DNA from 2 places in the Peribacillus sp. YIM B13472 genome. Region 1 is predicted to be linked to the other one. Evidence: riboswitches for the same ligand, from Rfam matches in the RefSeq annotation. Region 1 holds a riboswitch; the other holds the start of a gene.

Region 1 (12,011 bases):
AATTTCCGCTTTCGGGAAGAATTCCGCTATATACCCACGTATGGTCGTTTCCAGTTCTGCGGCTTCTTCGTTTTGATAAACATATTTACCGATTCCATATCGGCCCCATTTATATTTACGCTTCGTTTCGTCCAGTTCCAATTTTGTTTTCGGGTAGTTTTTTTGAATCACTTTTTTTGCCGGACCAGTAAACCGATGCTGGATTAATTCGAAAGTCAAGTCAGGGATATCCACCCCTTTTAACGACTCACTCAACCGTTCGAATAATTCATGGTAGCCCTCCTTCCATGATTCATGACGATATATGGGTGCTACGATAAAACCCAGGGGATATCCGGCACCTGCCACTTTACGTGCCGCTTCCATCCTTTCTTCGAAGCTCGAAGTTCCGGGCTCGAAATTCTTTATCACATAACGTGAATTTATACTGAAGCGAAATCTCGTTTTTCCATTATGTTCAGCATCCAACAGATGATCGACATGATGAAATTTAGTTACGAACCTAAGAACCCCATATTCACTTTTGCCAAAATATTCTATAGCCCTTTTTAACGAATGTGTCAAATGGTCAATTCCGACGATATCCGATGTACAGGCTGCCTCAAAACGGGTAATTTCAGGCTTTCTCTCATTTATATATTTTTCGGCTGCCTCGAAAATCTCGTCAAGATTCACATATGTCCTAATATATGGCTTTGATCCGAGTGTCGTCTGTAAATAACAATAGTGACAATGCCCCATACAGCCTGTAGCAAGAGGGATGGCATATTCAGCAGATGGCTTCGAAGAATCGAATTTCAATGTTTTCCTGATTCCTACAACAAGGGTCGATTTGGCGACACGATATTTTTGCAAATCATTTTCTCCAGGAAGATCCCTAATTTGGTTATGCGATGTGGTCTCACGGATTTCAATGTTCAAATCTTCGAATTTCTTTTTCAATTCACGGCCGAGCGGGTATTCCAGTGCCCTGGGCTCGATATATACTAACTGTGGCATAAATGGTTTCATTTCGTTCTCCATTCTTTTATCGATTTGTTCATACTTTCAATCGAACTACACAATCTAATTCATAAGGATAGTTTTTCTTTATTCTGTTATCCTCATGATTGTTTTTACTTGGAAACTCAAAATGAAGGAGATGCGATATGGTTAATAAACGAAACTTCTTGACAAATGGAATGGGGAAACAAACGATTACCGTGCAAACAGATAATAAATATCCAAATCCAAGGAATATACCTGGAGACTCGGTCGATGAATTTTCGGTATTGAAGGACGGAAACCAATATCTAGCCGAAAAGGAAATAAGGCAGCAAAATGAAAATGGTTGATTGAACGCAAAAAGAAGACCGAATTTACGATGATTCGGTCTTCTATGTAACTGAACTGACTGTTACTACCTCACATATATGAAAAAAAGCCGTTAAGATAGCTTCGCAGCATACTTAACGACTTCCCTTCCATCAGCTTATAGCCCGCATTTTAATTGGGCTCCGCAATTCGTGCAAGTATTGCATCCGCCCATTTCCTGGACTTCACCTTTACGGCAGACCGGGCAAGTGTTACCCACTTCCGATCCAATTGTAACATTCGTCGAACGCAGTTCATTTATCGTATCGACCAATACAACTTTTTTCTTAACTTCCACATCTGTCAATTCATCCATTTCAAGCTGCTCGTCCATTTGGTTTTCTTCCGCTTTGAGCGTAAGGACCTGACTGTCACGGCTGCCATCCACATATACAGTACCGCCTTTTGCTCCGCCTTTGTATAGACGTTCATATACTTTTTCAACTTGTTCGACAGTATATCCTTTTGGAGCATTTACTGTCTTACTGATCGAGCTGTCAATCCAGCGTTGAATGATGCATTGAACATCAGCATGTGCTTCTGGAGCTAATTCCATCGCGGAAATGAACCATTTTGGAAGCTCTTCTGTATCGGCTTCTGGATGACGATCCAAGTATTCCTGTACAATGTCAGCCTTCACTTCAATGAATTTACCCAGACGGCCGCTGCGGAAATACGTGAAGGAGAAATATGGTTCAAGACCCGTTGATACCCCAACCATCGTTCCTGTGCTTCCTGTAGGAGCCACTGTCAATAAATGAGAGTTACGGATACCATGTTCAGCAACACTTTCCCTGATATCTTCCGGCATTTTTTCCATAAATCCGGTTTGTGTGAAACGTGTTCTAAGTTCATTGGTTTCTTTGTCCGTTGACCCGGTCAGGAACGGGAAACTGCCTTTTTCTTTAGCGAGTTCCACGGAAGCCCTGTAAGCTGTAGTCGCAATCGTTTCAAACACCTTGTCAACCAGGATATTTCCTTCTTCAGAGCCATATTCCGTTTCACAGTAGATCAACAGGTCATGCAGACCCATTACACCAAGTCCAACCCGGCGCTCGCCCAGTGCCTGTTTTTTGTTTTCATCCAAGAAATAAGGAGTTGCGTCAATGACGTTGTCCTGCATACGCACACCGACTTCGACGGTTTGCTTAAGTTTCTCGAAATTAACCGTTCTGCTATCTTTATCAGCCATTTCAGCCAGATTGACTGCCGCAAGGTTACATACTGAATATGGGGCCAATGGCTGTTCGCCACAAGGGTTCGTGGCAACGACCTGCTGACCGTATGCTTTGGCATTCGTCATTTCATTAGCATTATCGATAAAGAAAATACCTGGTTCAGCAGAATATGTCGCACAAATGTTTATTAAGTTCCAAAGCTCTTTAGCTCGGATTTTACGGTAAACACGTACTTTGTGACCCATTTTCTCCCATTCACGAACATCACCGACATTATGCCATTCTTCATTGTAAATGGCCATTTCTTCGGCATTATAGCTCTCTACATCAGGAAAACGCAATTCGTATTCCGTATCTTGTTCCGCCGCTTCCATAAATTCCTTAGTCAGGCAAATAGAGATGTTGGCTCCAGTCAGAAAATCCGAATTATGGACACTGTACGTTCCACCTGTACGGATCTTTTCTTCTGCATCCCTAATGATTTTCTCGCTGAAACCACCTTGGCCAGGAATCTCCTTATAATTGATGATCCCTTGATACATAGCCGTTTCCTGTTCCGTGTGCGGCGTGAATTTCAATTTATCCGTCGCATATTTCTTGATGGCTTCATCTTTAGTGTTTTCCACTAGGTAACGCAGAATCCTTGGATTTTGCATTTTGGAAATGATGAACTCTGCAATATCAGGATGCCAATCAGCAAGCATGATCATTTGCGCGCCGCGTCTGCTACCGCCCTGTTCAACAAGATGCGTCAATTTCGCAATATCGTCAAGCCATGACACTGAACCCGAGGATTTTCCATTTACGCCTTTTGCCAGAGTGTTTCTTGGACGCAGTGTCGATCCGTTCGTACCCACTCCGCCGCCGCGGCTCATGATTTCCATCACTTGTTTCCTATGTTCTGAAATCCCTTCACGTGAATCCGGTACGAATGGCATTACATAGCAGTTGAAATAAGTAACGTCCGTATTGGAACCCGCACCGTATAATACTCGCCCTGCCGGAACAAAATTAAGGTTCTTTAATTCTTCATAGAATTTATTGAACCATTCCGTTCTTTTTTCTTCCGTGGTTTCCACTGATGCCAAGCCCGTTGCATTACGTTTCGCAATTTGTTCATAGTATATTTCAAGCGGCTTTTCGATTATATCCAACGGACGGTTTACAATTCCCGTCTCCACTTCTTCCGGATTATCCAAAACGCCACGGAATTCGTCATCCACCAATACCTTGGCTTTTTTGGTTTCCCAATCAATTTCAACGATGTAACCGAGACCCCTTGCCGGGAATTTCGGATCTTCCTTAATCGTCAACACGACGAAATCGCCTGCCGAGAGTGTGATTTTTTCAGTATCCTTAAAAGAATAGCGGTCAAGCATGACTAGACGGGACACTCCCTTATGCGCCATTTTCATATCAGCAGTTACAGGGTGAACCTGGGGAAATAAAGAAATATCCTTATTCAACCTTTCTAGATCAACCTTTAAAGCTTCTTTTATTACAACCGACATAATTCCCTCTCCTTTATATGTTTCAAGATCCGTTCTTGCTGCCGCAAAAATCCTTATGTAGCCTTACATGTCCGTTTCGCTTAACAAGTACCCTAAATTTATCATAGCGAAACTCAAAAATCAATATATAGTGTCGTATTAAATATTTCAACTACTATATATTGTGTTTGTTTTGAATAACTTTTAATTTTGTCAAACGTAAAATCAATTAATATAGTTAGCAAAAGGGAGGAAAATGTCGATTTACAATAATTTTTCATCAGATTTCAATTAATTTGGACCTTGCTTTTTCCCCATCCCTTTTAGGGCTTATCCCTGAAAGGGAAAGCTTATTTGGTCAAAAAAATCTGAAAAAACTTTTTTATTTAATCACTCCAATTATCCCACTTCGTCTATCTCATGAAATTCCATTCATCGCTTTCATATTTGCTTTCCGCAATGGCCTTCACTTCCTGCAATTGCTTTTCGGTGAGGACGTATGGCTCTAAATCGATCGAAAGTCCTTCGGCAAAACCTTTTTCAAAAGCTTCTTTCGCTTCGGGGATGGTAACCTTTCTTCCAGCAACGTCATTTATGGCCACTGCTTTATTTTTTAAGCTTTTTTGCATTCTCTCTTTAACCCTGTCATTTGAGAATTTAAATACGCTAAAGAGCTTTTCATCATCAAGTTCAAGCAAAATGGCCCCGTGTTGAAGGATGACGCCTTTTTGCCTGGTTTGAGCGCTGCCAGCGACCTTCCTGCCCTCAACGACCAGTTCATACCAGCTTGGAGCATCAAAGCAGACGGAAGACTTGGGCGCTTTTAAAGCCGCTTTTTCCTGCTCGGTTCGAGGCACGGCAAAATAAGCATCCAATCCAAGATTCCTGAACCCCATTAATATCCCTTCAGAAATGACACGATATGCTTCAGTAACGGTAGTTGGCATTCCTGGATAGGATTCTGGAACGATTACGCTATAAGTCAATTCATGCTCGTGCAGTACCGCTCGTCCTCCTGTTGGTCTGCGAACAAAACCAAGGCCCTGCCTTTTGACCTCTTCCATATCAATTTCCGCTTCTGCCTTTTGAAAATAACCAATCGACAATGTCGCTGGATCCCAGCCGTAAAAGCGTATGATTGGCGGAATTTCCCCTTTGCTTTGCCAGTTTAACAGTGCTTCGTCCAGCGCCATATTAAAAGCCGGTGAACAATACCCCGAATCTATAAAACCCCATTTTTCTTTAGTCATCCTTACCCCTCGTTTCAATAAACTGTTTTTCAATACCCCACAAAAAACTCACATGTAGTAGTTTAACAGACTTTAACACTGTAAAAAAGAAAGTGCTATCAAGTCGATGAAGAATTTGATGAAAATTCTTTTTGATTATTGGGTAAAGCAATTATATAATAAAGATTGTCTGTATTCGTTAAGGTAGAAGGGAGTTTTTATGTTTGGAAATATTATATACACTGCTCATCATCTTAGGAGTGGTTATTGCGTATTCACTTTTTAATTGGTACCGCCAGCGTAAAATCGTTAAAACATTAACACAGGACGAATTTATCGCTAACTACAGAAAAGTGCAGCTAATCGATGTGCGGGAACCGAATGATTTCGATAATGGTCATATCTTAGGCGCAAGAAACATCCCTATGACTCAAATGAAAACCCGCTTGGTCGAAATTAGGCCGGACAAGCCTGTATATTTGTACGCTCAAAGCGAAATCATCAGCGGAAGAGCTGCAGCCATGCTATACAAAAAGGGCTACAGGGAACTTTTTCACTTAAAGGGCGGTTTCAAGATGTGGACCGGGAAAATCAAAGCAAAGAAATAAGACCCCATCTCCGCATGGGCTCTTTTAAATTAAAAAGCCTTCATGTGCATCATGCGGGCCTAGGAAAATGAAAGTTAACTGTTGGACTTTAATGAATTCTAATACATAAAACATGAAAAATCCCCGCCGGCAGGCAGGGATTTTTTTCGTGTAAGCTATCAGTCTATGCTTGATAACGCAGAACAGGTTTTCTTGCAGCGAGAGTTTCATCAAGCCGCTTAATAACGGTTGTATGCGGAGCTTCCTGAACGATTTCCGGGGTTTCTTCCGCTTCTTTGGCAATCTGGATCATCGCATCGATGAACGCATCCAGCGTTTCTTTTGACTCGGTTTCAGTCGGTTCTATCATCATTCCTTCTTCCACGTTCAACGGGAAGTAAATGGTTGGGGGATGATACCCGAAATCCAGCAATCTTTTTGCTATATCGAGTGTCCTTACCCCTAATTTCTTTTGCCGGCGTCCGCTTAATACGAATTCATGCTTACAATGACGATTATATGGTAAGTCAAAATAAGGTTCCAATCTACGCATCATATAATTGGCATTGATGACCGCATTCTCGGTGACGGCTTTAAGGCCATCAGGACCCATTGACCGAATGTACGTATATGCCCTCACGTTTATCCCGAAATTACCATAATAAGGTTTTACCCTGCCAATGGATTGCGGACGATCATAATCAAGAACGAATTGCTCACCTTGTTTGACCACAAGCGGTTTAGGCAAGTAAGGAATCAAGTCCGACTTCACCCCTACAGGACCAGAACCCGGGCCGCCGCCGCCATGCGGGCCTGTGAATGTTTTATGGAGATTTAAGTGCACCACATCAAAGCCCATATCACCCGGGCGTGCTTTTGATAGGACTGCATTCAGATTGGCTCCATCATAATAAAGCTTCCCACCTGCGTCATGGACAAGTTGTGCCATTTCCAAAATGTTTTCTTCAAACAATCCCAATGTATTGGGGTTCGTCAGCATCAATGCCGCCGTATCCGGTCCGACAACACGCTTTAAATCTTCAAGGTCGACTAACCCATTTTCATCGGACTTCACTGTAATCGTTTCAAGTCCGGCAACAGTTGCAGAGGCAGGATTCGTACCGTGTGCAGAATCAGGTACAATCACTTTAGTTCGTTCTGTATCGCCATTCGCTTCGTGAAAAGCGCGAATCATCATCAATCCAGTCCATTCACCGTGAGCACCTGCTGCAGGCTGCAATGTCACTTGGTCCATCCCGGTGATTTCCGTTAAGTGTTCCTGCAGATCAAATAATAGTCCCAATGCTCCCTGAACAGTAGCCGGATCCTGATATGGATGAATATGGGCAAAACCGTTGAAGCGTGCCACATTTTCATTTATTTTCGGATTATATTTCATCGTGCATGAACCCAGCGGATAAAAACCCGAATCCACCCCATGATTCCGTTTGGAAAGTGCTGTATAGTGACGCATGATATCCAGTTCGGACACCTCAGGAAGCTCTGCCTCTTCTTCACGGATGTAGCCGGCAGGAAGAATTTCTTCGAGCGGAATAGTTTCAACATCCATTTCTGGCAGACTGTATCCGATTCGACCGGAAGTACTGATTTCAAAAATGAGTGATTGATCTTGATTATTCATGTTGATCCCCCAATTCCTGCGCAAGTGCATCAATTTCTTCTTTTGTTCTAAGTTCAGTTACCGCGACCAGCATATGGTCTTTCAGCTCAGGATAAACCGTTCCTAAATCGAAGCCGCCGATCATCCCTTTTTCAAAAAGGTTTTTATTGATTTCTGAAAACGAAGCAGGCAGTTTAATGACAAATTCATTAAACGAAGGACCGTCAAATATCACTTCCGCCCCTTTTGCCATGATTGCTTTTTTCGCATAATGCGCTTTTTGAATATTTTGCACGGCCATTTCTTTGACACCCTTTTTCCCAAGCGCGGTCATTGCAACAGAAGCTGCCAAGGCATTCAAAGCTTGATTGGAACAAATGTTGGATGTGGCTTTGTCACGGCGGATGTGCTGTTCACGAGCTTGAAGCGTCAGTACAAATCCCCTTTTTCCATTTTCATCCACCGTTTGACCGACGAGTCGGCCCGGAACTTTCCGAACAAGTTTATTAGTAACGGCAAAATATCCACAATGAGGTCCCCCGAATGCCGCTGGAATGCCGAATGGCTGGGCATCCCCCGTTACGATATCTGCACCGAGTGCACCAGGGGATGTCAAAGCTCCCAATGCAAGCGGGTTACTGGAAACGATAAACATGGACTTGACTCCATGAATGATTTCCTCCATTTCTTTCAATGGCTCGATGCGGCCAAAAAAGTTCGGATATTGCACGATCACTCCTGCAATGTCATCATTCGCCAATTCACTTAAAGCAGCTAAGTCCGTCACACCGTCTTTATAAGGAATTTCGACCACTTCCACGCGTTGCCCTTTCGCATATGTCTTCACAACTTCTCTTGATTCAGGATGAACGGTTCCTGAAATGAGAATCTTCTTGCGTCGTGTCTGGCCTGAAGCAAGCATGGCTGCTTCAGCTAGCGCCGTCCCGCCGTCATACATGGAGGAGTTAGCTACATCCATGCCCGTCAATTCACATATCATCGTTTGATATTCAAAGATCGCCTGAAGCTCACCCTGTGAAATTTCAGGCTGATAGGGTGTATAAGCCGTATAAAACTCAGAACGGGATAAAACATGATCGACGATGACCGGTGCGTAATGGTCATAGACACCCGCACCAAGGAAGGAAGCATAGCTTTTAAGGTCCGCATTCTTGGCAGCAAGCCTTGATAATTCTTTCATTAATGCAGGTTCCGATTTAGCAGGCTTGATATCGTATTCTCCTTGAAAACGAACGCTTTCAGGGATATCATTGAAAAGTTCTTGAACAGTAGATACCCCTATCGCTTGCAGCATTTCTTGTTTATCTTGCTCTGTCATGGGTAAATAACGATGTTTCATCTAATGACCATTCCTCTCTATTTACGTGGTTTTTTATAAAAAGGTGTTTGTATGATAACGGCTTTCAAACGTTTGGAACGGATTTCCACTTCGACTTCCGCATCCAGCACCGAAAATTCCTTATCGATAAGTACCAATCCCACGTTTTTCTTCAACGTTGGTGATTGGGTACCGGTCGTGACCTCGCCAATGACTTTATCACCGCTGTAGACCTTATACCCATGACGTGGAATGCCACGGTCAATCATTTCAATTCCCACAAGCTTGCGGGGAGCTCCTTTCTCCTTTTGCTCAGCAAGAACGGCTTTCCCGAAAAAATCCACTTCCTTATCCACTTTTACTGCAAAACCAATACCGGCTTCCATCGGGGTGATGTCCGCTGAAAGCTCCTGCCCATACAGCGGCAGTTTCGCTTCAAAACGCAGGGTATCACGAGCACCTAAACCAATCGGCTGAACCCCCTCTTCCTTTCCGGCTTCCATAATCGCCTTCCAAAGGGCAGGACCATTTTCACTGTCGCTATATATCTCAAAACCATCTTCACCAGTGTATCCAGTACGGGATACCAACGTGGAGATACCGTTGATCAGGACATTTTCCTTGAACTTGAAAAATCCAATTTCACTTAAGTCAGTATTTTCCGATAGTTTTTGTAATATCTTTTCTGCAGATGGTCCTTGAAGTGCCAGCTGTGTATAGTCACTCGATACATTCGTAATTTGGACATCTTCCGTTAAATTAGCTTGCAGCCAATTGAAATCTTTTTCTGTATTCGCTGCATTGACCACGAGCAGATAGTCGTCCTCAGCCCTTTTATACACGATAAGATCATCAACTGTGCCTCCGTTTTCATAACACATGGCGGTATATTGGGCACCGCCCTGTTGCAGCTTTGATATATCATTAGTCAGCATCTTCTGTAAAAAGGAAAGGCTCCCAGGACCCTTAACATCGACTTCCCCCATATGGGAAACATCAAATAACCCCGCTTTTGTACGTACGGCTTCATGTTCGTCCTTTATACCCGAAAATTGGACAGGAAGTTCCCAGCCGCCAAAATCAATCGTTTTACCTCCGTATTCACGATAAACCTCAAATAGTGGTGTTCTTTTTAAATTGGTCAAAAAATGACCCCCTTCAGATTTTTTTAAAATTAATTGGCTTCATTATCAAAAGCTTTTGTCATTACGCATCAGGTATATCCTGATTCATGATGTGAAAAAAGCACAAAAAAGGACAGAGAAAGCCCGTTTGAGCTTTTTCTCTGTCCTGAAACCTGAAAGTTTACCTATGTAATAGGTTTTCCCCTTTGGTGGCCGTCCCAAAACGGGCGGCGCTCTCCAGAGTTGCGTCCAATAAGAGTTCTTTTGCCTGAGAGATTCACTGCTAAGTTTGCTCCTTCGGCGCTACATCCGTAGTCTCTCCCCTTATCTTCACCCGCATATGAATGGTCTACCAATGAAAGGAAGCGAAATAGCCCCAAGCATCGGTAAAACCTTTGAGCATCATGGAAGCATTCTCTGCCAATTCTCCTAAAACTTCAGAAACCGTTTGAGTGATCCCCTTCAGTAATCTTGGATAAATTAGGAGCCTATAGCCCATACTAAGAAAACGCGAACTGCAAAATCGATGTACAAAGATTCTTTGTAGCATTTGGAAATTGGAATTTTCTAAATATACTTATATCCTACCCTAAGAAACTTATCTCTGCAATATCTTTTGAAGAGAAATATTTTTCTTACTTCACATACGAAATGTTCGGGTTTTGACCTTTTATTAAGGAAATTATGATTTAAGAGGGAGTTATTTCTATGAAAATCAATATATCCTTCAATTCTGAATGGAATGACGAGTTTCTGCAAAAAATGGAAAATGACGGTCCATGGGGAAATTGGGAGCTTTATAAGTTGGCGGTTCAAATGGAGGAAAATCTTATCATCCCTGATTTTGAAGGTTTACAGGCGCCCAAGCACCTTCCGCAGTTAACCCCGCTTCCCCATCAATTGGAAGCAGCCAAGCAAGTGGTGGAAAAGATGAATGGAAAGGCCATTTTAGCTGATGAGGTGGGGCTCGGAAAAACAATTGAAGCAGGCTTGATCCTAAAAGAGTATATGATTAGAGGCCTAGTAAAAAAGGTATTGATCCTTGTTCCAGCCTCCCTTGTCACACAATGGGCTTTTGAATTGAATACCAAGTTTCATATTCCGGCAGTCGTTCAGAGAAAAAGTTATGTTTGGGACTCCTGTGATGTTGTCATTTCATCCATTGATACAGCGAAACGCGCTCCACATCGAGATATCATTTTCACTCAGGAATATGACTTCATCATTATTGATGAAGCTCATAAACTTAAAAACAATAAGACGAAGAACTATGAATTCGTCCAAAATCTGAAAAAGAAATTTTGTCTACTCCTGACAGCCACACCGATTCAAAATAAAGTCGAGGAGATTTTTCACCTCGTTTCGTTATTGAAACCGGGCCACTTGGGAAATGCCTCACTCTTTTCGGAAAAGTATAAAGGGAAAGGCCGGAACATCATTGAAGATGAACACCTAAAGGAACTGGTCAATACTGTCATGATTCGAAACCGGCGGGCCGATACTGGCATTGAATGGACAAAACGGCATGTGGAAACCATCACCATTGAATTTTCTCCAACGGAACAGGCATTGTACGATGCTGTTTCCAAATTCAAGCCTATTTCGGATGGATCAAAAGGAAGCGCCTTTTCGGCTCTCACTCTTCAAAGGGAAGCATGCAGCAGCAGAGAGGCGGTCTTTTATACATTAAAGAATATGAAAGAAAAATATGATCAGCCTTCCCCTGACTATTTGGCAAAGCTTGATGATTTATTTTCTAAAGTGAATGAAACAGTTCAGAACTCCAAGGCTGAAAAAGCTTTGGAACTGATCAAGAAAATTGATGACAAAGTGATTATCTTTACCGAATACCGGGCGACTCAGCTATATCTCCAATGGTACCTACAGCAGAATGGAATTTCTTCGGTTCCTTTCCGGGGCGGTTTTAAGCGTGGAAAGAAAGACTGGATGCGAGAATTATTCCAAAAGAATATCCAGGTATTAATTGCAACAGAAGCTGGCGGGGAAGGGATAAACCTTCAGTTTTGCCATCACTTGATTAATTTTGACCTGCCATGGAACCCCATGAGGCTCGAACAGAGAATTGGACG
Region 2 (12,011 bases), on a different contig from region 1:
GCAAATGGAATAAAGTATTGCGATGTAATGATATTAGCCCCTATCGTTATTTCCTCCAGTTCACTTCCTGTTTTCAACTGCTTTTTCCCCTGGTGAAAGGTACGAATAATTTGATCCGCAAATGGAATGAAGGCTTTCCCTTTTTCGGTTAAAATAATCCCTCTCCCTTGCCTCTCAAATAGTACTGAATCGAGTTCACTCTCAAGCGTCTTAATTCTTGCCGAAACCGTTGGCTGTGATAAAAACATTGCCTCTGCGGCTTTATGAAAACTATTAAGGTGAACAACATACATAAAAGCTTCAATATGATCAATATTCATCTAGCCAACTCCTTTTTCCAAAATGAACGCAAAAAGCTCCTGTTCGCTTATCGCGTTCAGGAGCTTTTGGTTGTCCAATCAGCTCATCCTCTTATAATAATTCTTTCTCCGATTTTAATCTTATAAAACCAATAAGTAAAGTGCAATTTAATAAACTGAACAACTAATAAGTCACGATTTTTTTTTGCATTATCTTACAATTTGATATTCAAGGAACACATTACTATTTATGCAGATGAAAATTTCAGGATTCTAAGTAAATAAAACTAATAATTCCATTCTCACCGCTCAAGAAATCGCCCAAGCCCAATCTTCCGTAAATCAGGTTACAATACAGTACAAGCTCAGCAAGCGGAATGATTTTGAGCGTGATCTCGATTAATTGATTCAAAACAAGAAGAAAAAGGCCTATATCCAAATTTAGGAATAGGCCTTATATAACTGTGTTTTTGGTGAACCCAAGCTTTTTTTCAACCCCACTTATTTAATGGCGGTATGCTTTGTGGGAACTTAAACGCATTGTATGGATCATACCTCGTTTTCACTTCCCTAAGCCGTTTGAAATTTTCTCCATAATATGCAGTTGGCCAATCTTTGATTAGAGTATCCGGCCAATTCACATAGTCACCGGTAGTAAATGGCGACAAGGCATGCTTCAGGTCCTTGATCCAACGAATGTTTAGCCGCTCTTCTTCTGGATTGGTCCATGTAGCCTGATACTCCTGGGCGATGATGGCATCGCGATAATAAAAAGCTGTCTCCTTTGGATCTTTAAGGCCCGCCACTCCTCCTAGGGATTGGTGCCAAATGGCTGCATTTTCATTTGGAGCATTTCCTAAAAAATGTTTCATGGTCATGATTGCTTGCTGCGGAAAAGCTTTTTCAATGAAAGATCCTGACCTCTTTCGATACGCCGGTTGATTTCCAGCTGGATAATCAAAGAATCTTACGGCTTCAATGTATGGGACTTCCTTTATCATGACATTTATTGGTGAACCAGTTTTTGTCAAAGGCTTTAATAGCTGCTTCAATCTATGTGACGTTCCAACAAATTCACCTTTAGCAAAAATTTCGTTTGCTTCCTTTGCCTTGAACTCTATTTCTGAAGTTAAGCATTCATCAGCTTGAGGGGCCCAATCCTGCCAGGCTTCAAACACCGCTTCGAAATCTTCCCACCCCCATGTGACGGAGAAAACGGATACCCTTGATACGGGGGTTACCCTGAAAGTAAGAGAAGTGACTATGCCAAAGTTTCCCCCTCCTCCCCCGCAGCATGCCCAAAATAGATCACTATTGATTTTCCTATTTGCTTTAATGAGTTTGGCGCCCCTCTTTCCACACGCCCTTACCATTTCTATTTCAAGCAGATTGTCACAAGTAAGTCCAAAGCGCCTCGTTAACATACCTATTCCACCGCCGAGCGTAAGACCTACAACACCAACACTGCTTTCGGTCCCAGCCGGAATCGTCGTTCCATAGTTCCATAACTTATTATATACTCGCCCTAAATCAGCTCCGGCTTCAATTTTTGCGATCATTTTTTCACGATTGACCTTGATATTGTACATTTCACTTATATCAATGACTAGACCGCCATTCACTAATGAAAAATTTTCATAACTATGCCTGCCGCTCCTAACCCGGAAAGGTGCATGATTTTCCCGGGCCCACTTCAATGAATTCAACACATCATTGGAATTTTGACAAAACACAATGACCTTTGGGAATTTAGAAAAACTTAAGTTATTATTTATCCTGGCACGCTCATACTCAGCATCATTAGGTGTAACGATACGCCCGGTAAGCTTTGTTCTTTCCAAAAGATAACCCCTTCCTCGGGTAAATATGTTACATCCTATGAAAAAACCTGACAGAAAGATACATTCCTCTTGCTGGCCCTCCCTTGTAGTGGGGTCAATTTAGCTTTACTCGTGAATTCAACGGTTTTACTCGTGAATTCCAGCTTTACTCGTGAATTCAACTACTTTACTCGTGAATTCAATGGTTTTACTCGTGAATTCCACGCATTTACTCGTGAATTCCCAGCTTTACTCGTGAATTCCACGCATTTACTCGTGAATTCAACGGCTTTACTCGTGAATTCCAGCTTTACTCGTGAAGTCCACGCATTTACTCTTGAATTCAACGGCTTTACTCGTGAATTCCACGCATTTACTCGTGAATTCAACTACTTTACTCGTGAATTCAACGGTTTTACTCGTGAATTCGACTACTTCACTCGTGAATTCCAGCTTTACTCGTGAAGTCCACGCATTTACTCGTGAATTCAACGGCTTTACTCGTGAATTCCACTACTTTACTCGTGAATTCCACGCATTTACTCGTGAATTCCACGCATTTACTCGTGAATTCAACTACTTTACTCGTGAATTCAATGGTTTTACTCGTGAATTCCACGCATTTACTCGTGAATTCCCAGCTTTACTCGTGAGTTCCACAATTGATCAAAAAAACAAAAAGCCCTTCTCGAATTAAGAGAAGGGCTTTTTTTGTTACCTTATCAGGAAATCTCATCATCGGATCTAACATCCAATGGTGTTCGTTTATCCATTTTCAGCATGTAATAACTTGCTACGACCAAGGCTAGGAAAACGATCCCGACAACTAAGGAAATCCGGGTACTAGGATTGATCCACATACCGACCAGCACCATCAGTAAGAAGGCAATTGTCGCATAGTTACTGTAAGGGGCCAACGGCATCTTGAACGGATGTTTCTCCATTTCAGCGGCATTTACTTTTCTGAATTTAAGCTCACTGATAAGTAAGACAAACCATGGAATCATCCCGGGTAATACACTCGCACTGTACACATAAAGGAATAATTGCGGCGGTGCAAGGTAATTCAGGATAACCCCGATGCCCAATCCTAATAGTACAGCGATCGTGCAGTATGCCGGCACTCCATTTTTAGATACTTTAGCAAAGACTTTTGGAGCTTGGCCATTCAATGCAAGTGTGTACAGCATACGCCCTGCACTGAAAATCCCACTGTTGCATCCAGACATTGCCGCAGTGATTACAACAAAATTGATGATTCCTGCTGCTGCTGTGATACCTATTTTAGCAAAGGTTGAAACGAATGGGCTTCCTAAGTCATCCAGTTGATCCCAAGGGAAGACTGTCACGATGACAAATATGGCACCAATATAGAAAATTAATATACGCCATATGATTGATTGGATCGCTTTTGTTACGGTCTTCGTTGGATCTTTCGCTTCTCCGGCTGTGATGCCGATAAGCTCAACGCCTTGATAGGATGCCACGACCAGGGAAAGCGCAAAGAAGAATCCTGTCCAGCCTCCCGTAAAGAAGCCGCCATTTTCCCATAGATTCGATAATCCAATTGCATCCCCGCCATTTCCTATTCCAAAGAAGATAAGGCCAAGGCCGGCAATGATCATCAATATAATCGTTATGACTTTTATAAGCGCAAACCAAAATTCAAATTCCCCGAAGGATTTAACGGAAATGAGGTTTGCCGCCCCCAAGATGATCATGGCGACCACACCTGGTATCCAAGCAGGTAACTCGGGGAACCAATATTGCATATACAACCCAACCGCGATGATTTCGGACATTCCGACGATTACCCATTGAAACCAATTGCTCCAAGCAGTCATATAACCTGCCAAGGGATGTATATAGCTGCTTGCAAAGGTTGCAAAAGAACCTGTAGTCGGTTCTAAATATAGCATCTCACCCATGGAACGCATGATGAAAAATATAAAAATACCTGCGATTGCATAAGCAAGCATAACAGAGGGCCCGGTCCATTTGATCGTGCTCGCAGAACCCATGAATAACCCGACCCCGATGGTTCCGCCCAAAGCTATCATTTGAATATGTCTTGATTCCAGCCCTCTCTTTAATTCCTTGTTCGACATGATTAACTCCCCCTGATGCAATATCGGTAATGCTTTTCCATCCTTAACACGAACGACTCTCTATTAATTATTGCGGTTAGAAATGCTTTATCGAAAAAAATATCAATAACACTTCAATTATGTTTTCTTATCTTATAATAGTAAATATTCTGTAAAAATACAATTGTATTTTTGAAATAAACAGTTACCAAATATATCTTGGCAATTTCCCTTATCTAAAAATATCATTTCAAAAAAATGATGTTCAATATTTCATAATAGTGATCATCCAAAAAACAATTTTTTCAAGTACCTTAAAAAATATTAAGACCACTATAAAACTGCAGCTATTGCCGTTTTCACTTCAAAAAAACTTGTTGACCTTCCGAAAAATAGATGATAGAATTCCAATATTATTTTATAAGCATAATGAATGATGTAACAGTGGAAGATTGACACTGACAGACATTTCTTCACAACCGCATACAAGCAAGCGATGAATGCTATGGATGACACTATAGCAGGAGCAGCTTCTGGAGAGACTGTACAAGATGCAGCGCCGAAGGATTCACAATCTCAGGCAAAAGGACAGAAGAGTAACGAATGATAGAATTGTTATTCTGAACCCTTTAAGAGATTGGTATTATCCAATCTCTTTTTTTTATTGTCCATTTTGTGATTGGACTTAAAACTACACTCTTGAAAACCAATGGAATAGGCAAGCAGGGCAAGAAATCACGTCCCTCTCTCCAAGACCATGCAGGTTGAAATCATTCACTAACAAGACTATAAAAAACGGGGGCGTAAGAATTGGCTAAACAGGAATTAAAAAGAGATTTAAAAAATCGACATGTACAACTTATTGCAATAGGAGGAACCATTGGCACCGGTTTATTTTTAGGATCCGGAAAAGCCATACAATTAGCTGGACCTTCCATTATATTCTCCTATCTGATAATAGGGATTGCCTTGTTTTTTGTGATGAGGGCGCTGGGCGAATTGCTATTATCCAATGCAGGGTATACATCATTTACTGAATTTGCAACCGAATATGTCGGTCCATGGGCCGGCTTCGTAACAGGGTGGACATATTGGTTCTGTTGGATCATGACCGCAATGGCCGATATCATAGCTGTCGGCGTCTATATGCAATATTGGTTCGATATCCCTCAATGGATTCCGGCTCTAATATGCCTAGTCATTCTGTTAGGATTGAACCTTTTGACCGTTAAGTTATTTGGTGAATTGGAATTCTGGTTTGCCATCATTAAAGTAATCACGATCATTGCCTTAATCATCGTAGGAATCATTCTTTTGATCATCGGCTTCAATACCAATAGCGGAACGGTTTCCGTAACGAACCTATGGAATCATGGGGGCATGTTCCCTAATGGCATTTCTGGATTCCTATTATCTTTACAGCTGGTCGTCTTCTCATTTGTCGGTGTCGAATTGGTCGGGGTTTCCGCAGCAGAAACGGCAAACCCGAGAAAGAACATTCCATCTGCCATCAATAAAATCCCTGTCCGGATTTTACTTTTCTATATTGGTGCACTATTCGTCATTCTCTGCGTCAACCCATGGACACAACTGGATGCCACGAGCAGCCCATTTGTAGAGGTCTTTGCGTTAATCGGCATTCCTGTCGCTGCAGGGATCATCAACTTCGTCGTTTTGACATCCGCTGCTTCTGCATGCAACAGCGGTTTATTTTCAACGAGCCGAATACTTTATACGTTAAGCAGGAATGGCGAAGCCCCTGCTAAACTGGAAAAATTAAATAAACAGGCTGTTCCGAGCAATGCCTTATTAACATCCACAATCGTTGTATCAATAGGGGCATTATTAAGCAAGCTGATACCTGAACAGGCATTTACCGTCGTGACGACCATCAGTGCCATCTGTTTCATTTGGGTATGGAGCATTATCTTGATCTCCCATATCAAATATTCAAAAACAAGGCCTGATCTAAGAGCCGAATCGACTTTCAAGGCTCCTTTTACACCCTTTGTCAATTACGCCATATTAGGATTATTCCTGTTCATCCTTATTGTTATGCTATTCGCTGAAGCAACACGACTATCACTGCTCTTGACCCCAATCTGGTTCATACTTTTGGTAATACTATATAATACTCGAAAAAAATATAGCTAAAGGAAATAAAGCCTTGAACTCACTATGAATTCAAGGCTTTATCTGTTTTATGAACATATCAGGGTCCGGCTGTCTGCGCACAGTTGCTCAAATATATCAGGCAACTGCATTAAATTTTATATCAAAATAGTGTAAGCTATTATATATCATTGGACCTTTTTTAAAAGAAGGTAAATCGGACATGCACGAATTTTCCTTCCCGGTTTGGTTCACCCAGCCATCAGTGGCATTGAAGAATAAACCCCATTGATGGACGTTTCACTTATTTAAAACGGAGGGGTTTGTTTAATGAAGATTATATATATCCTTACTCTAGTTCCTTTTATAGGCATACTAGGATTTCTACCTTTTGTTAATAAAATAGAACCATACGTATTAGGGATGCCTTTCAATATGTTCTGGATGGCTATGTGGGTTGTCCTTACCTCTGCCATATTGGGCATCATGTATAAGCTGGATCCCAGGAATCGGGAAGGTGACCAGAAATGAATATTGCTCTCTTAATCATTTTAGCATTTTTACTTCTATCGATATTTTTAGGGATACGCTCTTCAAAAGGAAAAGATATGGACTTGGAACAATGGACGGTGGGCGGACGTGGTTTTGGTGCGATTTTCGTCTTTCTGCTGATGGCCGGGGAAATCTATACGACCTTCTCCTTCCTTGGCGGCAGCGGCTGGGCATATGGCAAGGGCGCACCCGCTCTATATGTTCTAATTTACATTACTTTGTCTTACGTATTATCCTATTGGCTCCTTCCGGAAATATGGAAATATGCCAAAGAAAATAAACTGATGTCTCAATCCGATTTCTTTGTGAGCAAATATAAGAGTCCCAGTTTAGGAATTTTGGCTGCACTTGTCGGTGTGGTGTCGATGATTCCAGTGATCGTCGTGCAGCTGAAAGGATTGGGAATCATTGTCTCAGAGGCATCTTATGGTGCCATCTCAATGTCCGAGGCAGTTTGGATGGGGGCGATCAGCCTTACCATTTATGTGATGATCTCCGGTATACACGGTTCTGTTTGGATAGCGGTCATTAAAGATATAATGATGGTCTCCATAATAGGATTTTTGGGGATTTATCTGCCGATGCATTACTTTGGCGGATTTCAGCCGATGTTTGAAGCGATTGATGCGGCCAAACCTGGTTTTCTAAAGTTCCCTGACCAGGGACTTAGCGTATCATGGTTTATCTCCACGGTAATATTGCTCGTATTCGGATTCTATATGTGGCCACAAGTTTTCAGCGCTGTCTATTCAGCACGCAGCGGCAAGGTATTTCGAAAAAATGCCATCATCAGCCCTTTATATACACTCATGCTGTTATTCGTCTTTTTCGTTGGGTTTACAGCTATATTGAAAGTGCCCGGACTCGTTGGGGCAGATGCAGACCTCTCATTGCTGCGCCTTTCGATCGAGACCTTTGATCCATGGTTTATAGGCATAATCGGCGGAGCTGGATTGTTGACCGCATTGGTGCCGGGATCCATGCTTTTGATGAGCGTCGCTACACTGCTCGCGAAAAACGTCTATAAGGAATTTGCACCTGCAGTATCCGATCGCCACGTTGTGCGATTGGCAAAGCTCCTTGTTCCAGTCATTGCCCTTATAGCCGTCTACTTCACCTTAAACGGCGGCGAAACGATGTCAGCATTAATTCTTATGGGATACAGTCTCATTACACAGCTATTCCCGTCCCTGCTCTTTAGTCTGAAGAAGAATAATCCCATCAATAAATATGGCGCAATCGCCGGCATCATCACCGGATTATTCATCGTAATCTGCATTACACTCAGTTCTTCAACTATAGGAACCTTGTTTCCATCCTTGCCGCAAGCAGCGAAGGATTTGAATGTGGGAATCATCGCCTTGGCGGTCAATTTCATTGTGATGATCACGGTAAGTCTTGCTTTCAGAAACCCCGCGGTTCAGTTGGAACCTAAATCCGTTAACGATATATGAAACACTCTCTGATGCTGGTTATTTTGGATAAAGAAACATTAGAAGAACATCGAAAGGCTCAGTCATAAGACTGAGCTTTTCTTATAATCGACATCCAAAGTCATAATGTCCTTTTTTCTTAAGAGTGATTATAGAAAGTTAATAGCAGACAAAAAACAATGTCTCATATTAAACTACTAATCTTTTTTGTTTATAATCAAATCCCTATTTCAACTAATAAATACAACGAAAAAATACTCTTATCAGGAGGTTCGGGCTTTTACTTGGGATTTGGAGTAAATACTCGTGAATTCCAAACTTTTTCTCGTAAGTTTGGAGCAAATACTCGTGAATTTCATTCCGTTAAACTCATTATCTTTTTTCCCGCATCTTCAGTAATCCACTAAAGCCTTCCTGCCATCATTCATTGCTTTAACGATTCCCTTATGTTCGTGCAACTGTTGCTGCAGTTTTTGTTTTCTATTTACGATCATCCTCGTAACCTCTTTCGGGCTGGGCCCGCCTTGAATGCTTCTAATTTCCACAAAGTATTCGGGAGAGATGATCTTTTTCCATTCGTCTTCAGTTAAATTTACTGCAACGAATTCATTGATGATCTTGTTGATGTCTTGTGTGTCCCAATCATAAAGCTCCTTCCCTTCACCAATCGACCGTTTTGCAATAGTACTGGCTATGGAATGAGCTTTTCTGAATGATATCTCGTAATCTCTTGATAGGGTATCCGCTAATTCAGTAACCGTTATACTGGATTTTGCAGCCATTTTCTTTGTATGTTCTTCATTTACTTTCAAAGTCGATATGACGGCATACATTAGTTTCATGACACGTCCTGCATTCGAAAAAGCTCGATATAAATGCGGCTGTAAATCATCTTCCGTATCGACGATATCACCAAATGGCGTATTGTGGATCATATTCATTGCAGCGAGAGCATCACCATACGCACTGCTTGCAATTGAACGGGAATGTTCAATGGAAACTGGATTTCTTTTTTGCGGCATGATGCTGCTCACTTGAACATAAGGGTCGGCCACATGAAATGTACCAAACTCCCTTGTCACATGCTGCAGGAAGTCTTGAATCCATCTCCCTGTATTGACCATGCACGTCATGATGGCAGTTGCGGTTTCCAATAAATAATCCGCCCCGCCTATCGAGTCATAGGAATTCTCAATCACCGAATCAAACCCAAGCAGTTCAGCAGTACGGTTCCGGCTGATCGGAAAACCGGTGGTCGTTAACGCGGCAGCGCCCAAAGGCGATTGGTTAACCGTTTCATAGGCTGCCCATAACCGGCCAATATCCCTTTGAAGCACATCATAAATGGCTAAAAAGTAATGTCCTATCGTAGTCGGCTGAGCCGGTTGGGTATGCGTGTAACCAGTTATATAGGTTTCTGTATGTTTTTCAGCCTGCACCAAGAATACCTCACTCAAATGGCTTGCATAGCCAATCAATTGGAGCAGATGACCTCTCAAAACAAGCCGGTACATCGCGACTCCCATATCATTACGACTGCGGCCGATATGAATCTTCCCCGCAAGTTCATGACCGATTTCCTCACCGATCTTTGCCTCCATCATGAAAAATAAGTCTTCGAATTGGGGCTGATAGGTCAACTGCTTGAGATCTGTTTGGGCCACTTTCCGAATCCCATCAAGCATGGTTTTCGCCTCTTCTTCTTTAATGATCTTTTGTTCCGAAAGCATGATGACATGCGCCCGATGAATATCGAACATTGCATGAAATAAGTAATCTCTTTGATCATTAAAAACAGGCATCAGAAGCTCTCTAGCATATGTTTTTCCGGGAAAGACACTACCTTCATTTTTGATAAATTCTTCAAGCCTGCTCATCTTTAAACCTCCAAATTTATAAAGCTTTTTCCGCTTTGATTCCAAAAAACTTGTTCGAAATAAAGAGAACGATTACAATCAGCGTGATTTGAATCATCCCATAGGCAGCTGCCTGCCCCATATTGAACATTCTAAGCTGATTCATGATTTCAATGGATATGGGTCTGTTTGAAATCGTGTACAACAGGACCGAGGTCGGGAATTCCCCTACAGATTCGATAAATGCCAATAATGTCCCTGATAAAACGCCAGGCATAATAATTGGAAATATGACCTTTCTGAAGGTATAAAACCACTTTGCCCCCAAGTTTCTGGCTGCTTCTTCAATCGAATCATCGAGCTGCTCCAGAACGGCGTTAGTCGAGCGGACAACGAGTGGAATATGTCTGATGAAATAGGCTAGAGGCAAAATCCAAAATGTTCCCACCAATATTTGACCAAAGGAAAAAACGCTAGGTTCATTGAATGCGAATATCAAGTTCATCCCTATGACCGTTGCAGGCAACGCCCAAGGAATCATGACTAGAATATCGACAAAGCTTTTCCCGACGAATTTCCGTTTGACAAGCACATAGGACGCTATGACCCCAAACCCCAGATTTGCCAGCGTTGCAATAACCGCCATCAGTAAACTATTTCGTAACGGTTTGAAGATATTAGGATCTTCAAACAAAAGCCTGTAATTTTCCCAATTAAATACTGTTGGATACGTTTGAAATGTCCAGGTTCCATCCGGCACAAGTGAAAGCAAAAGAATCGTAAAGTGCGGTAATAGCAAAATAATTACGCCAATGATGCCCGTTACGACCATCACCCATTTCATAATTGGATTCTTCACTTCACTCCTGTGTGCCCCAATCCCTTTCGAAGCCATGCGATAATCTTTCCTATTCTGATACCAACGCATAAATAATAGAAATGAAATCGAAACGATGGATAGAATGACGGATTGAGTAGCGGCAATTTCCATATCACCATTTATTTTCGAAAAATAAATTTGCAGGCTCAACACCCTGTATCCGCCAGCCAATAAAAACGGGGCACTGAATGAAGCCACTGATATCATGAAAACAAGCAAAGAAGCGGCAACGATGGCAGGTGTCAATAATGGAAATGTCACCTTCCAAAAAACCTTGAATTTATTTGCCCCTAAGTTATAAGCAGCTTCTTCAAGGGACGGATCTATTTTATTGATTGCAGCAGATACGGTCATATAAAAATAGACATACATCGTATAGGCATGCACGATAAGGATTCCCGATACCCCGCCAATTTTAAATGGAACCTTATCGAGACCGAACAGATCCTTGATGGCATTTGGAATCAATCCCGATTCTCCATATAAAAACATAAAAGCCATGACCCCTACTAATGATGGAAGGACAATCGGCAAAATCGCTGCCGATGAAAAGAAGCTTCTGCCGGGAAAATCATAACGGTTAAAAATAAATGCGAGCGGAATCCCAATCAAGGCACTGACCAATACACTCAATAAGGATATATAAACGGAATTCCATAGCGCCTCTAGGTTCGTTTTCGATTCCTGCACGAAGAAGTCCTGATAATTTACAAGGGATATCGTTCCGTCTTTTTGCAGACTTTCGATAAAGGTCCTCAACGATGGGTAGAGAACATACGCTACGAGCACCATTACAACTGGTAAAAGGAGCCAAATCGTCAATCTCGTATCACGATTTTTAATCATGGAGCATCACCGCTTATGATAGGGATAAGACGCAGCTGTTTCTCTGGAAGCTGGACATACACTTCCTTTCCTTGATGAAAGTATCCAAAATCCTGAGTGTTGAATACGTCGACCCTTAGTAACACG

What was found. A riboswitch is a leader RNA that binds a small molecule or an ion and turns the genes downstream of it on or off. The one in region 1 is predicted to bind glycine.
Region 2: it holds a riboswitch for glycine, as region 1 does, so the genes downstream of both, ACFX4I_RS09590 (amino acid permease) here and gcvT (glycine cleavage system aminomethyltransferase GcvT) in region 1, are expected to answer to the same signal.

Annotation. Positions count from the first base shown of each region.
Region 1 covers NZ_JBHZPG010000006.1:85,762-97,772, forward strand. The annotation lists gene splB (spore photoproduct lyase) at 1-1,011, opposite strand, end outside; gene ACFX4I_RS06885 (hypothetical protein) at 1,149-1,334, shown strand; gene ACFX4I_RS06890 (vitamin B12-dependent ribonucleotide reductase) at 1,472-4,042, opposite strand; gene ACFX4I_RS06895 (lipoate--protein ligase family protein) at 4,435-5,271, opposite strand; gene ACFX4I_RS06900 (rhodanese-like domain-containing protein) at 5,475-5,858, shown strand; gene gcvPB (aminomethyl-transferring glycine dehydrogenase subunit GcvPB) at 6,022-7,479, opposite strand; gene gcvPA (aminomethyl-transferring glycine dehydrogenase subunit GcvPA) at 7,472-8,818, opposite strand; gene gcvT (glycine cleavage system aminomethyltransferase GcvT) at 8,836-9,942, opposite strand; glycine riboswitch at 10,081-10,164, opposite strand; glycine riboswitch at 10,168-10,255, opposite strand; gene ACFX4I_RS06920 (DEAD/DEAH box helicase) at 10,630-12,011, shown strand, end outside.
Region 2 covers NZ_JBHZPG010000009.1:55,776-67,786, forward strand. The annotation lists gene ACFX4I_RS09565 (LysR family transcriptional regulator) at 1-320, opposite strand, end outside; gene ACFX4I_RS09570 (FAD-binding oxidoreductase) at 791-2,140, opposite strand; gene ACFX4I_RS09575 (hypothetical protein) at 2,210-2,584, shown strand; gene ACFX4I_RS09580 (hypothetical protein) at 2,541-2,816, shown strand; gene ACFX4I_RS09585 (amino acid permease) at 2,842-4,227, opposite strand; glycine riboswitch at 4,730-4,808, shown strand; gene ACFX4I_RS09590 (amino acid permease) at 5,017-6,360, shown strand; gene ACFX4I_RS09595 (DUF3311 domain-containing protein) at 6,649-6,849, shown strand; gene ACFX4I_RS09600 (sodium:solute symporter family protein) at 6,846-8,324, shown strand; gene argH (argininosuccinate lyase) at 8,696-10,180, opposite strand; gene ACFX4I_RS09610 (ABC transporter permease) at 10,197-11,885, opposite strand; gene ACFX4I_RS09615 (ABC transporter ATP-binding protein) at 11,882-12,011, opposite strand, start outside.